DNA from 3 places in the Corallincola spongiicola genome. Region 2 is predicted to be linked to each of the others. Evidence: predicted binding sites of a transcription regulator. Region 2 holds the regulator's gene; each other region holds the start of a gene.

Region 1 (5,002 bases), on a different contig from region 2:
AGTGGTTGAAGCATAAATCCGACCAGCACCACCAGTGGCTAATACCGTCGCTTTACTTTTGAAATAGACAACCTGTCCTGAATCGATGTCAATGGCGGTACAACCAACAATGTGCCCATCTTGGTTCTTAACCAAATCCAGTGCGTACCACTCACTAAACACCTTGGTCTTGTTCTTAATGTTCTGTTGATAAAGGAGGTGCAATAAAGCATGACCAGTTCGGTCAGCGGCAGCGGCCGTGCGTGCGGCCTGTTCGCCCCCAAATGCTTTTGATTGGCCACCGAATGGGCGTTGATAGATACGACCATTTTCAAAGCGAGAAAAAGGCAGTCCCATCTTTTCTAATTCAATGATCGCCTCTGGGCCGGTTTTACACATGTACTCAATGGCGTCCTGATCACCGATATAATCGGAACCTTTTACCGTGTCATACATATGCCATTGCCAATCGTCATCGTGGGCATTACCCAACGCAACGGTGATGCCACCTTGAGCAGAGACCGTATGTGAACGAGTAGGAAAGACTTTGGAGAGTAAAGCGCAAGACTTGCCCTCTTCAGAAATTTGCAGTGCGGCGCGCATACCGGCACCACCGGCGCCGATGACGACGGCATCGAATTCAAATGTTGGAATGCTCACTTGACCCCCCAGAGAATAAACAGACCTGCGGCGACGTAAGCAACTGCAGTTAAATTAATGAAGAACTGTAATGCGGCACGCAGCGCCGAGCACTTTATGTAATCAGTTAACACTTGCCACATTCCGATCCAGCAGTGCACAAGCAGACCGATTAATGCGAGAAAAGTGAAAACCTTCATGGCTAATGTGCTGAACAAGCCGTGCCATACGCCGTAGGTCATCTCTGGTGTAAAAAGAGCAAAACCGACAATAAAAATCGAATAGAGAGCTAAAACAATCGCCGACGCACGTAACAAGACAAAGTCATGCACGCCACTTCGGCCTAACATAGCAGCATTAGTTACCATACCCATACCCCCGCCAAAACAGACAGAACAGCGGTGAGCGCAAAACCTACATGGGCAGAGCGAATACCACTTTCGAGTTCTTCAAAATATCCAAGATCCTGTAATAAGTGACGAATGCCACCGACAAAGTGATATGCCAGCGCTGTCAGAATGCCCCACAGGACAAAACCAACAAACCAGCCATCAATCATCGCCTTTACTTCATTAAATCCGGATTCTGAGGTAAGAGAAATATTTAGTAGCCAAAGTAGAATAGCAATCGCAACAAACATAATGACGCCACTGACGCGGTGCAATATCGACGCAATGGCCGTCGCTGGAAAGCGAATTGTTGCTAGGTCTAAATTAACGGGTCTTTGTTTTTTCACATCCGACTCACTCGGCCCTTAAGAGCCTCTATTTATTTTTTTAATGTCGTATTTTTTTACGCCCTAACCATCATATTACTTTCGGGATATAAAGTTATTACCCCAAAAATGATATGCGGATCACATTTTAGACAAACAGTTGTTTGAAAAGCACCATTTTGGCGCGCCAAAGCCGCATTCTGCCTACGTTTGAGGGCGTAGTGTGGGCAGTATATCCACGACATTTTTTTATTACAATTCTTTAAATTTTGATTTGTATCAGGGAGAATTCTATTCACCTCTGAAATAGATCTTTGTTTCAAGAGATGTTGTAATCAGGTACTAACTTGTAAAAATGATAAATTATGCATCCAAGACGGGATTTAATGCATAGATAATTGACAGCTGCCCTATGCAGCGGTTAATAATACTGCGCTTAATTTTGGGAGCATCATACAATTCCAATAAGGAGAATCCTGAAATGACGGAGAAGAAAGCAGTTCTTCACGTCGGTGGCCAGGAGATAGAACTCCCCGTGCTTTCCGGTACCGCGGGCCATGACGTAATAGATATCAGAACCCTCGGCAAATATGGTTATTTCACATTTGACCCAGGTTTTCTTTCGACCGCATCGTGCGAGTCTACGATCACCTTCATCAACGGTAGTAAGGGCATCCTGCAACACCGCGGTTATGCTATCGACGATTTAGCGAACAACGCTAGCTATCTCGAAGTATGCTATCTGCTGTTGTACGGCGAACTGCCCAATGCAACGCAATATGCAGAATTTAGCCGTATTGTTTCCGAACACACGATGCTGAATGAACAACTCACACGATGCTTGCAGGGCTTCCGCCGAGATGCGCACCCGATGGCTATCATGTGTGGCATGGTTGGTACCATGTCAGCCTTCTATCACGACTCATTGGACATCACCAATGAACGTCACCGTGAGATCGCAGCCTACCGACTGATCTCTAAAATGCCAACAATCGCCGCAATGTGCTTTAAGTACAATGTCGGTCAGCCATTCATGTACCCTAGAAATGATCTCGGCTATGCAGAGAATTTCCTTTACATGATGTTCGCTACACCGTGTGCAGAATACACACCAGATCCTATCGTTGCTAAAGCGATGGATCGAATATTTACCCTGCATGCTGATCACGAGCAGAACGCTTCAACATCGACCGTTCGCTTGGCCGGCTCCTCTGGTGCTAATCCGTTCGCTTGTATCGCGGCAGGTATTGCTTCTCTATGGGGCCCAGCTCATGGTGGCGCCAATGAAGCTTGCCTCAACATGCTTGAAGAGATCGGTAATGTTGACCGCATTCCTGAGTTTATCGAACGCGCGAAGGATAAAGATGATTCTTTCCGCTTGATGGGCTTTGGTCACCGTGTGTACAAGAACCATGATCCACGAGCAACTGTGATGCGCGAAACCTGTCACGAAGTTCTCGATAAGTTAAAGATCAAAGATCCTCTGCTTGATGTAGCGATGGAGCTTGAGCGGATCGCGCTGGAAGATGAATACTTCGTTTCGAAGAAACTCTACCCTAACGTAGATTTCTACTCTGGTATTATCTTGAAAGCGATTGGCATTCCGACAAATATGTTCACAGTAATTTTTGCGCTGTCACGCACGGTTGGTTGGATAGCTCACTGGAATGAAATGATGAGTGACGCAGGCCAGAAGATCGGCCGTCCACGCCAGCTATATATCGGTGAAATAGATAAAGGATTCAAATCAACAGAAGAACGTTGATTGGTCTTGCTCAAAGATTAAAAAAGGCAGCTTCGGCTGCCTTTTTTGTCTAAAAAAACCAGTGATGGTTAACCGATCCAACTGAGGTAGACCCCAGCCAAAATAGCAACAACAGCCACAGAGCTACGACGCCAACACCAATGAGAGCAATGCAGAACTCTTTGCTGCACGCGATAGCAGTTGGCTAACACCAAAGCAGGCAACGACATCGCCAGCAAAATAATAATCCGCAAACAAAACACAATGCAGGTCAGCAAACAAGAAAGATAGAAAGCAAGCTGAAAACGATTTGGATCACTCACCCCAAACAACTGCAGGTCCTTGACAAAACCGAACAACATTCCAGGGTGAAGGTCGACCATCCAATCCAACAATAGCAGTGGCCAAGGCAACAGAATGCACACCATCAACAGTGGCTTACCGGAAAAAAACTCTTTCTTAAATTCACCCGGAAATTGCAGAGACGCCCAGAGAATACAAATAGTAATAGTTAAAACAACATAGGCCGTAGAAGGTATAACATGGGCCGAAATTGCCCCCAACAGTACCGAAAGCAGTATGAAAGCTAGAAAACCAATAAAAATCTTTCCATACTGCAGGCTTCTGCGAACACGCATCAACTCTTCACTCTTCCAACACAGCATTTTCCCTCGCGTCAGAGAGTCAAAATAGCGCCTGCCGGAATGATTTCTTAATGCAACTTGTTTGGCCAATACCACTACGCCCACAACCGTTAACAACATTCCGGTAATCGCTTCAACCATATTTTATTCCTAAAACAATATAAATATCTGACAGCTAGCTTTGCTGTTCTGCTATCGATATAGCAAAGCCGCAACCTGCGACGCCCTATTCAGGAACACCAAAAAAGGTGATCTACGTCACTATGCCTTGATTTGGCTCATCGGTCTACTATTGGTTAAAAAATGACTCATAAACAGATAGTCGCCGTGCTATACCGGCAGCTAACTTGCCGGATATTGACTGAATAGTTAGGGTAAGCAAGCTCTGAAGTTATAAAACAACTGAATAGATAGCTAAAGACTAACTGAATATATTACGCAGCTTGTGGCAACGTTTGATGTTATCCCGCCATCTCAGCTTCAGTCGCGGTGCGCGCCTCACTTTCTAGCAACACGGGTATGCCATCATCAATAGCAAACACCAGCTTATCAAACCGGCAAAGTAGCGCGTCTTTGCTTGGAGTAAATAGCAGCTTTCCCTTACAACAAGGGCAAGCGATTATTTCTAATAATTTCTTATCTTTTAACATGGTTAACTCTGTCTTCCTGGTTAATCCTATCGCATAACTGCGACAAAAAATGATCTGGTAGCTGCGCAGAGATGGGTAAATACCACAAATTTACGTGACCGTTGCTTTGACACTTAACTGCGTCCTTTTCAGTGACCAGCAAACAGGCCGCCTCCCCCTGAAGTTGAAGCAGCAATTCCGGATTGAATCCACAGTGATCTGCTAGTGGTGTCTCTTTGACTACATTGCCGCCGAGCTGAGTCACCAATGAGAAAAACCTTTGTGGATTTCCTATGCCTGCCGCTAAAGCGAGAGAGCCCAGCTGCTCGATTGGTACTTGCTCAGCTTTACCATCAACAGGTGCGGGGGGATCAGGTTCAAGTAACATCTGGTAGCGCCCCTTTGCTTCGGTACCCAGCTCACCACCATTTTGAATAATAAAATCCACTTCCGAGAGACGCCGACTCGTTTCCCGTAAAGGGCCAGCAGGCAACAACAAACCATTACCTAATTGCCTGTCACCATCTATCACAGCGATCTCAATGTGCCGCCCCATACGGTAATGCTGAAGCCCATCATCACTGATAACCAGGTCGACGTCCGTACTGTGCAGCAGCAATTCTATCGCTGCCAACCGATCTGCACCAACGAC
Region 2 (5,002 bases):
AATGCTTATTCAGCAACGATGCTAATATACTTACGGCTCTTAGGACCTTTAACTTCGAAAAGCACCTTGCCATTGGCAGTTGCAAACAAAGTGTGGTCTTTACCGATACCAACGTTGTTACCAGCATGGAACTTAGTTCCGCGCTGACGAACGATGATGTTACCGGCTAATACTGATTCACCGCCGAAACGCTTAACACCCAGACGCTTACTTTCTGAATCGCGTCCATTTCGGGTACTACCGCCTGCTTTTTTATGTGCCATCTGACTCTACTCCTGAAACTTAAGCACTGATGCCAGTGATTTTGACTTCAGTGAACCACTGACGGTGGCCCATCTGCTTACGAGAGTGCTTACGACGACGGAACTTAACGATCTTGACCTTAGCGCCACGACCGTGAGTTACGATTTCAGCAGTAATTTTGCTGCCATCAACGTAAGGTGCTCCCACCTTAATATCTTCACCGTTTGCTACCATCAGCACTTTATCGAATTCGATAGTAGCTCCGGTCTCCGCGTCCAGCTTTTCTAAGCGAACGGTTTGCCCCTCGGCTACACGGTGTTGCTTACCGCCACTTTGGAAAACAGCGTACATGGTTATAACTCCGCTGGTATACGCGCCCTAGCATCGACATTTCATTGTTGGTCGGCTGGACACGATTTACTAATCACAATAGGGCGCGCATTCTACTTAAAAGATAACCAACGATCAAGGCTAATTTCAGTTTACTGAGCCATATCTCATTCAAGCCAGATAAGGCGCGACATCAGGCTGTTGTAGTGCAACATTTAGCGCTAGAATCTGGCCTTTCTATAGTCCGTAGCAAAATTGCCGCCAATAAAAATAACAACCCTCTCAGGAGCGACATGAATCTCGAGCAAATTCGGTTACTTGCCGAAGACGATATGCAGCAAGTAAACCATGCAATTATGGAGCAGCTCAGCTCTGACGTGGCGTTGATCAATCAACTTGGCTTTTACATCGTCAATAGTGGCGGCAAGCGGCTACGTCCTTTGCTAACCACCCTTGCCGCACGCGCGGTTGGCTATGATGGCACACAACACCAAACCCTCGCTGCAATCATAGAGTTCATCCATACTGCCACCCTGCTCCACGATGATGTGGTTGACGAATCAACCATGCGCCGTGGCCGCAAGACCGCTAACGCCATGTTCGGCGATCAGGCGAGTGTGCTAGTCGGTGACTTTCTCTATACCCGGGCATTCCAAATGATGGTGACGCTGGACTCAATGCGCGTTATGCAGGTTCTCGCGGATGCCACCAATGTGATCGCAGAAGGTGAAGTGATGCAGTTGATGAACTGCAACGATCCCGATACCGATGAAGCGCGCTACATGGAAGTGATCTACTGCAAAACCGCTAAATTATTTGAAGCCGCGACTCACTTGGCGGCAGAGCTGGCTGGCGAATCTGAGAGCAATAAGCAGGCAATGGCGGACTATGGCCGTTATTTAGGCACTGCGTTCCAACTGATTGATGATCTCCTCGATTACACCGCTGACGCCGATGCCCTAGGTAAAAATCTAGGAGATGACCTAGCAGAAGGTAAACCGACCCTGCCGCTGATCCGCGCCATGCAAGTCGGTACTGAAGCACAACAGAAGATCATTCGTCATGCCATCGAACATGGTGCCGAAGTAGAGCAATTACCGAATATCGTCGCAGCCATTGAATCAACCGATGCCTTTGCTTATACCCGTCTACGAGCCGACGAGGAAGCGATGAAAGCGGTAAAGGCACTGGATTGCCTCGCCGATAGCGAATACAAAAGCGCACTGATCGCGCTGGCACGTATTGCAGTGCAACGGGATCACTAATCTGCTCAACAAACAAGTATTAAAAAAGGCGCCTTCAGGCGCCTTTTTTACTTATTGTCGTCTGGCTTAGCCAGCAAACTCAATGCCTTTCTGGATATCACCTTGCAGCGTATCCATCATGCCTTCCAGCGCCGCTTGTTCAAACGGGCTAACGTCACCATATGGCAATACAGTTTCAATGCCTTCGGCACCCAGTTTAACTGGCTGGGCAAAGAACTTGGTATGTTCACCAGGGCCTTCAACATAAGCACATTCAATCACAGGCTCACCCTGCATCGCTTTCACCAGCGACAGGCAGAAGCGTGCTGCTGCTTGTCCCATAGACAAGGTAGCAGAGCCACCACCAGCTTTGGCTTCAACGACTTCAGTACCAGCGTTCTGAATTCGATCAGTCAAGGCGGCAATCTCTTCGTCTGAGAAATCCAAGCCCAACTGCGACAACAGAGGCAGAATGGTGACACCGCTGTGACCGCCAATAACATTGATGTTCACTTCTTCCGGGTTTAACCCTTTGGCTTCAGCAATAAAAGCTTCGGCGCGAATAACATCCAGCGTTGTTACACCAAACAGTTTCTTCGGATCGTAAACACCAGCTTTCTTTAGTACTTCGGCAGCAATAGCAACCGTAGTATTCACTGGGTTAGTGATAATACCGATGCAAGCCTTAGGGCACTGCTCGGCAATCGCTTCAACCAGGTTCTTAACGATACCGGCATTGAAGTTAAACAGATCGGCGCGATCCATGCCCGGCTTGCGCGGCACACCGGCAGGGATCATCACAATATCTGCACCTTTCAGAGCATCATTGAGGCCATCCTGACCGTAACCTTCAATCGCTACCTGTGTTGGGATATGGCTGAGATCTTTAGCAACACCTGGCGTTACTGGTGCAATATCAAACAACGCTAATTCAGAGCCTGCAGGTAATTGAGTTTTTAATAACAGCGACAGTGCTTGGCCGATTCCACCAGCAGCACCTAATACAGCGACTTTCATGTGGGGTTCCCTTCTTGTGGAGAATCTTAGGAGACATAGCTTTCCAACCCAGTACAGGGCTGCAAAAACATTAATCCAAGGAGGGGATAAATACAATCAATGTCACACAACTCAGATCACGGATTGAACCCGTAACAGATAGTGCGCGACAAGCGTAAACCATTAGTGCCAAAATAATTGCCCAGCTGTGATACGGGCAGCTTGCAGGATATTGCAATTTTATGCAGAATGACTGCATAACTTTTTCAGAAGATAACCTTTCGACGACATGAATTACGGTAAGCAGGAAGACTTGGTCCGCTCGTTCAAGAACCTGTTGAAGGAAGAGTGTTTCGGCTCCCAAGGGGAGATAGTTAAAGCGCTGCAAACGCAAGGCTTTATCAATATCAACCAGTCGAAAGTTTCCCGCATGTTAAGCAAGTTTGGCGCAGTAAGAACACGCAATGCCAAACAAGAGATGGTGTACTGCCTACCTATCGAACTCGGCGTCCCAACCACTTCTAGTCAGCTTAAAAACCTGGTTTTAGATATCGACAACAACGAAGTCGCTATCGTTATCCGTACCAGTCCTGGGGCTGCTCAGCTGATTGCCCGACTATTAGACTCATTAGGCAAAGCGGAAGGGATACTCGGCACCATCGCCGGCGATGACACTATTTTCATTACGCCAACCAACGTGAAAGAGATAAGCAAAACGGTCAGCGCCGTCAAATCTCTGTTCGCTTTTTCCAGCTAACTCAGTGCATTAAATCGACTCAGGCAAGGCAGCACGAAAAGGCGCTGCCGTTGCGCTTCCCTGCCCCCCTTCCGCTGCCAATATTGCTTGAATAGCTTGCGGCCCTAGCCAACGATCCTCACACCAATCAGGTGCCAGTAACGTGGGCGGACGGGCGTGAGCCGACACCCGATGGAAGACCACCTGCGCAGGGGTCGCCTGGATCATCTTCGCTGCTGTTTCTGCATAGCTTTCTAAACTAATAGTTGCCAAGCGGTCAGCACGCCACGCTTTCGCCATCACGCTCCCCTCAACAATGTGCAATGGATGCAGCTTTAGACCATCCACTCCTACCATCAGCACTTTATCCAAGGTCTGCAAAGCATCTTGCTGATCTTCACCTGGCAAACCGACAATAAGATGAGTGCATACTTTTAGTCCATAATGTTTGGCTCGTGCGACAGCATCTTGGTAGGCAGCAAAATCGTGGCCACGATTAATTCGCTTCAGGGTTTGATCATTCGCCGTTTGCAACCCCAGCTCCAGCCAGATCTCTTGACCCTGAGCCTGATACTCCGCCAACATCCCGAGCACACCATCGGGCACACAATCAGGACGGGTACCGACACACAATCCAACAATATCTTTCGCCGCCAGCGCCTGATCATACAGCTTTTGCAGTTGAACCTGCTCACCATAGGTACTGGTGTACGCCTGAAAATACGCCAAATAAGCATCCGCTTTACGCTTTAATTCTTGCTCGCGCAGCTGCAACTGTTGAGAGATAGGTGCTGCACGAGCTGTTTCATCGACAAAAGAAGCTACATTACAGAAAGTACAGCCCCCTCGGCCAAGGGTGCCATCGCGATTGGGGCAGCTAAAATCACCGTGCAGTGACAGCTTGCGGATCTTGCGACCAAACTGCTGCTTCAGATAGTAACCAAAGCTGTGAAAAAGTTGAGGAGTATGCTGCATAGCGGCGCCATTGTAGGCGCCGCCAAGGAAGTTGTACTGTTTAGGATCAAACCTACAGGCTAAATCATCAACCGAGATCAGTAGCCTGCTGCCTGCCCATCCTTGCGACTTTCGGAAGCACCGTAGTAAACGCCGGTTGCAAGATCGCGCATGATCGCCTGATAGCCACCGTAAGGACCTGACTCCTCTTTTAAGGTATGCCCCATCTGCAGCAGTGTACGGCGAGTACCAGCAGAAAAACCGTTCTCCAAACTAACATGCCCGCCATCTGTCATCTGTTCGCCTGTGGGCTGACTGGAGCCGGTATGCAAAATACGTGGCGCATCCCCCGCCTCCTGTAGATTCATACCAAAATCGATCATATTGACCAGGATCTGCGCATGCATCTGTGGCTGAGTTGCGCCGCCCATCACACCATAACTGAGCCAAGGCTTGCCCTCTTTGGTCACAAAGGCAGGAATAATAGTATGAAACGGGC
Region 3 (5,002 bases), on a different contig from region 2:
TGCTTCAGTGCTCGCACCTATAGGCAAAGCGAATATCGATATTGATATGATCATTCAGAATGCGGTAGGTGATAACACAGCAGACTTTACTTTTACTGTACACCGGAACGATTTTGCACGCGCAAAGGCTATTTTAGACGAAACTTGTGCAAAGTTGGGAGCTAAAGGGGTGCAGGGCGACGATCATATCGCTAAAATCTCCGTGGTGGGTGTGGGTATGAAGAGCCATGCTGGTGTTGCTGTGACGATGTTTGAGTCGCTTGGCGATGAAGGAATCAATATTCAACAGATTTCGACATCAGAGATTAAGATCTCGGTGTTGGTTGAAGAAAAATATTTAGAATTGGCTGTGCGAACCTTACATGCAGCCTTCAATCTGGATAAAGAGCCGGTGCAGTAGTCCGTTGCTGTTAAGAAAGTTTAAACTTTTACTAGCTAATCGTTGTCTATAAGCTAAGTTAATAATAATCCTGAGTTTTAAAGGCGCCCCAGAGTGGCCACTCAGAGTTTAAGGAATGAAGGAGCAAGCGAATGCTAATTTTAACTCGTCGAGTTGGTGAGACCCTGATGATTGGTGATGAAGTCACCGTGACGGTATTGGGTGTTAAAGGTAATCAGGTTCGTATCGGTGTGAATGCGCCGAAAGAGGTCTCTGTGCATCGCGAAGAGATTTATATGCGTATTCAGGCTGAGAAGGGTGATGATGAGGGTAATCAGAACTACTAGCCTGCGAATAGATTAGACAAAGCCGACTTCATGTCGGCTTTGTTCGTTTTATGGCAACAAAATGTTCGATTTTTGCACGTATAAGTGAAAACTCGATTGAAGTACCAAAAAGCTCCCAAAAAGTGTTTGACATAAGCGCCAGTTTCATTAGAATTCAGCGCCACTAAAGGTGAGGTGGCCGAGTGGCCGAAGGCGCTCCCCTGCTAAGGGAGTATGGGGTTTGTAGCCCCATCGAGGGTTCGAATCCCTCCCTCACCGCCATTAGTTTGATGTAACGCGCTCGTAGCTCAACTGGATAGAGTACCTGGCTACGAACCAGGCGGTTGGAGGTTCGAGTCCTCCCGAGCGCGCCATTAACTAAACAGTTTCAAAATTGATGTACTAGACTATGTCAATTGCACCGATTACGCGCTCGTAGCTCAACTGGATAGAGTACCTGGCTACGAACCAGGCGGTTGGAGGTTCGAGTCCTCCCGAGCGCGCCATTATTCAGAGATGCCCAACAGAGATGTTGGGCATTTTTGTATCTGGCTTATACCTTCCTCGCAATGCCTACCTAAGAGTTTGTTGGCTAGAGTTACTCTTTCGCTGATGAGCATTATCTGTTGCGGTAGATGTTCTATTGCCCTGAACAAATGTGCGTTTGCCCGCGGTTTTATCACTTGCTCGAAAGTTAACCATTTGCTTTTGATCCGCGTCATTCGTTTGAATGGCGAATGAGGCTAGCGTGGGTGCGAGAAATAGTGTCAAATGTGTCAGATAGCTTTTGCATAGAAAATTACAGTTTTGTGTGACTATTGCCCTGAAAACGGTATTTATGCGTGTAAAAGTGACTATCTATGCACATCTTGTTTGATTTTTACAATATGTCATGGTACTTCTAGGCAATATCGTCAGGAAACTGAAAATTAATTACAGGATGAGTTCTGATGACTAGTATCAGCGAACTGTTACTGGAAGCAGCAGGTATCATGGCTGTTGGCATGATATTCGTATTTTTGTTCTTAAGCTTACTCGTGGTTGGCGTGAAGTTACTTGCGCGATTTGCCGGTGGGCCTGAACCTTTGACTGCGAATGCGACGCCGCCCCCCCAAACTACTGGGGTAAGCCCCGACGTTGTCGCGGCGATCTCTGCTGCCGTGCACAAATACCGGAATACGACCAAGGACTAACAAGGAGCGATCCTGTATGAAAAAGCCACTAGCCATCACTGATGTGGTGCTTCGTGACGCCCACCAATCATTGCTTGCAACCCGTTTGCGTATTGAAGATATGCTGCCTATTGCTGAGAAGCTGGATAAGGTTGGGTATTGGTCAATAGAATCATGGGGCGGGGCTACGTTTGATGCCTGTATTCGTTTCCTTGGTGAAGATCCTTGGGAGCGCCTTCGTCTGTTGAAAAAGGCGATGCCAAACACTCGCCAGCAGATGCTATTACGCGGGCAAAACCTATTGGGTTATCGTCATTACGCTGATGACGTGGTAGAGAAGTTTGTTGAGCGAGCCCATGCCAATGGTATGGATGTATTCCGTATCTTTGATGCGATGAACGATGTTCGTAACTTCCAAACGGCAGTGAAAGCGGCGGTGAAGGTCGGCGCACATGCTCAAGGTACCATCTCTTACACGACTAGCCCTGTGCATACGTTAGATACTTGGCTTGATATGGGTAAGCGCCTTCAGGACCTAGGGTGTCATTCAATCTGTATTAAGGATATGGCGGGGTTATTGAAGCCTTACGAGGCTGAAGAACTGATTGGCCGCTTGAAAGAAGAGTTAGAACTGCCACTGGCGTTGCATTGTCATGCGACTACAGGACTGAGTGTCGCCACCCATATGAAGGCGATTGATGCTGGTATCGATATTCTCGATACGGCGATCTCTTCTATGAGCATGACTTATGGCCACAGCCCCACGGAAACCATTGTCTCCATTGTCGAAGGCACAGAGCGTGATACCGGCATCGATATTACAGGGCTGGAAGATATCGCCAGCTACTTCCGTGATGTAAGGAAGAAGTATGCCAAATTCGAAGGCAGCCTGAAGGGGATTGATGCACGTATTCTTACAGCGCAAGTGCCTGGTGGCATGCTGACGAATATGGAAGGCCAGCTGAAAGAGCAGGGTGCTGCAGACAAGTTGGATGAAGTATTGAAAGAGATCCCACGTGTACGTGAAGATCTTGGCTTTATTCCATTGGTTACTCCAACTTCTCAGATTGTTGGCACGCAAGCAGTACTAAATGTACTGACGGGTGAGCGCTACAAGTCGATCGCTAAAGAAACCGCAGGTGTGCTTAAGGGAGAATATGGTGCGTCCCCAGCAGCGGTTAATGCAGACCTGCAAGCTCGCGTACTTGAAGGTGGCGAAGCCATTACTTGTCGTCCAGCAGATTTGATCGATGCTGAGATGGATAAGCTATGCGTTGAACTTGATGATGTTGCTCAGAAAGAAGCGATCTCTTTGGCAACAGACAAGATTGATGATGTGCTGACCTATGCACTGTTTCCTCAGATCGGTCTTAAGTTCCTTAAAAATCGTGGTAACCCAGATGCATTTGAACCGGCACCAGGTACCGAGCCAGAGCCTGCGCCTGTTGTTGCAGCCGCTAGTGGCCAGGCAGAAGCATACAGTGTTCGTGTTGATGGCAAGGTTTATCAGGTAGAAGTTGCGCCTGACGGTGCATTGACCAGTGTTGCGCCAGCAGCAGGTGGCGCACCTGCTGCTGCCCCTGCGCCAGCAAGCAGTGCTTTTTCTTTGCCCGCGCCATTGGCAGGTAACATTTTCAAAGTGAATGTTAGTGTTGGGCAGCAGGTCAACGAAGGCGATGTCGTGATTATTTTGGAAGCGATGAAGATGGAAACAGAAGTCAGAGCTTCACAAAGCGGCACTGTGACCGTGCTGAACGTTAAAGAGGGCGACTCTGTTGCCGTTGGTGATGCGCTACTTGGTCTGGGTTAATAGGGACACTGAATGGAAGGTTTAACTATCCTATGGCGAGACACCGGTCTCGCCAATTTTACGCCGGGCCAAATAGTGATGCTGTTGGTTGGCTGTCTGTTGTTGTATCTGGCGATCGTTCGTAAGTTTGAGCCCTTGCTGCTCGTGCCTATTGGCTTCGGTTGTGTGCTAGCCAATATTCCGATGGCTGGCTTTACTGAGCCCGGTGGACTGCTTTATTACATCTTTGAAGTGGGTGTGAAAACGGGCATCTTTCCACTGCTTATTTTTATGGGCGTAGGTGCGTTAACCGATTTCGGCTCTTTGATTGCTAACCCTAAGACCTTGTTCCTAGGGGCTGCTGCGCAGTTTGGTATTTTTGCCACCTTGTTTGGGGCGATTGCTCTCAATATGGTGCCAGGATTTGAATTTTCGCTGGCGGATGCTGCAGCTATTTCGATTATTGGTGGAGCGGATGGTCCAACGGCTATTTTTGTTGCCAGCCGGTTAGCGCCTGATCTACTTGGCGCCATTGCTGTTGCTGCATACTCCTATATGGCGTTGGTACCCATTATTCAGCCGCCAATTATGAAAGCCCTGACGACGGAAGATGAACGTAATGTGGCGATGGAGCAGTTGCGTCCGGTTAGCCGCAAAGAGAAAATCTTCTTCCCACTGATCGTGTTGTTGATGGCCATCCTATTTTTGCCAGCGGCGACTCCACTTGTGGGTATGTTCTGTCTCGGTAATCTGATGCGCGAGTCTGGTGTGGTAGAGCGTCTATCTAAGGCCGCACAGAATGAGATCATTAATATCGTTACGATCTTGCTGGGGTTAGCCGTGGGCTCGAAATTGTCGGCGGATAAGTTCCTGACTGTGGAAACTCTGGGTATTTTGGCGCTGGGTGCGGTGGCGTTTTCTATTGGTACGGCTTCAGGCGTGTTGATGGGTAAATTGATGCACCGTTTATCCGGGGGCAAGGTCAACCCATTGATCGGCGCTGCTGGTGTATCTGCAGTCCCTATGGCCGCTCGTGTGGTGAATAAAGTTGGTTTACAAGCTAATCCCCATAACTTCTTGCTGATGCATGCCATGGGGCCAAATGTGGCTGGTGTACTTGGTTCAGCTGTTGCGGCTGGTGTTCTACTTGCGCTAGTTCAATAAGCGCTAGCTTCACCAGGTGGCTATGAGCCGCAGTTAAAAAAGCGAGCCTTTAGGCTCGCTTTTTTATGGTTTGGTCAGCCAAAGCATCAGGGTGAGGAACAGAAAGAGAATTGTCGAGCCTGTAGCAATATAGATAAATCCTTTCTTGCCCGCCTTAAGGGGAAGGTCATTG

The links. Region 2 encodes ArgR, which controls arginine synthesis, uptake and breakdown. Its sites were predicted from a motif close to ANTGAATANNTATTCANT; they were not measured.
Region 1: the regulator ArgR is predicted to act here: its motif matches at 1,688-1,705, upstream of EXY25_RS03010 (citrate synthase).
Region 3: the regulator ArgR is predicted to act here: its motif matches at 1,555-1,572, upstream of EXY25_RS09095 (oxaloacetate decarboxylase subunit gamma).

Annotation. Positions count from the first base shown of each region.
Region 1 is NZ_SHLY01000001.1:691,711-696,712, forward strand. It holds gene sdhA (succinate dehydrogenase flavoprotein subunit) at 1-639, opposite strand, end outside; gene sdhD (succinate dehydrogenase, hydrophobic membrane anchor protein) at 636-986, opposite strand; gene sdhC (succinate dehydrogenase cytochrome b556 subunit) at 980-1,354, opposite strand; gene EXY25_RS03010 (citrate synthase) at 1,815-3,098, shown strand; gene EXY25_RS03015 (hypothetical protein) at 3,167-3,862, opposite strand; gene EXY25_RS03020 (Trm112 family protein) at 4,183-4,371, opposite strand; gene lpxK (tetraacyldisaccharide 4'-kinase) at 4,358-5,002, opposite strand, start outside.
Region 2 is NZ_SHLY01000004.1:148,225-153,226, forward strand. It holds gene rpmA (50S ribosomal protein L27) at 6-263, opposite strand; gene rplU (50S ribosomal protein L21) at 283-594, opposite strand; gene ispB (octaprenyl diphosphate synthase) at 867-1,838, shown strand; gene mdh (malate dehydrogenase) at 1,905-2,834, opposite strand; gene argR (transcriptional regulator ArgR) at 3,103-3,570, shown strand; gene mnmL (tRNA modification radical SAM protein MnmL/YtqA) at 3,580-4,524, opposite strand; gene ggt (gamma-glutamyltransferase) at 4,602-5,002, opposite strand, start outside.
Region 3 is NZ_SHLY01000002.1:767,967-772,968, forward strand. It holds gene EXY25_RS09070 (aspartate kinase) at 1-400, shown strand, start outside; gene csrA (carbon storage regulator CsrA) at 532-726, shown strand; tRNA gene EXY25_RS09080 (tRNA-Ser) at 895-987, shown strand; tRNA gene EXY25_RS09085 (tRNA-Arg) at 1,003-1,079, shown strand; tRNA gene EXY25_RS09090 (tRNA-Arg) at 1,135-1,211, shown strand; gene EXY25_RS09095 (oxaloacetate decarboxylase subunit gamma) at 1,656-1,898, shown strand; gene oadA (sodium-extruding oxaloacetate decarboxylase subunit alpha) at 1,915-3,687, shown strand; gene EXY25_RS09105 (sodium ion-translocating decarboxylase subunit beta) at 3,700-4,830, shown strand.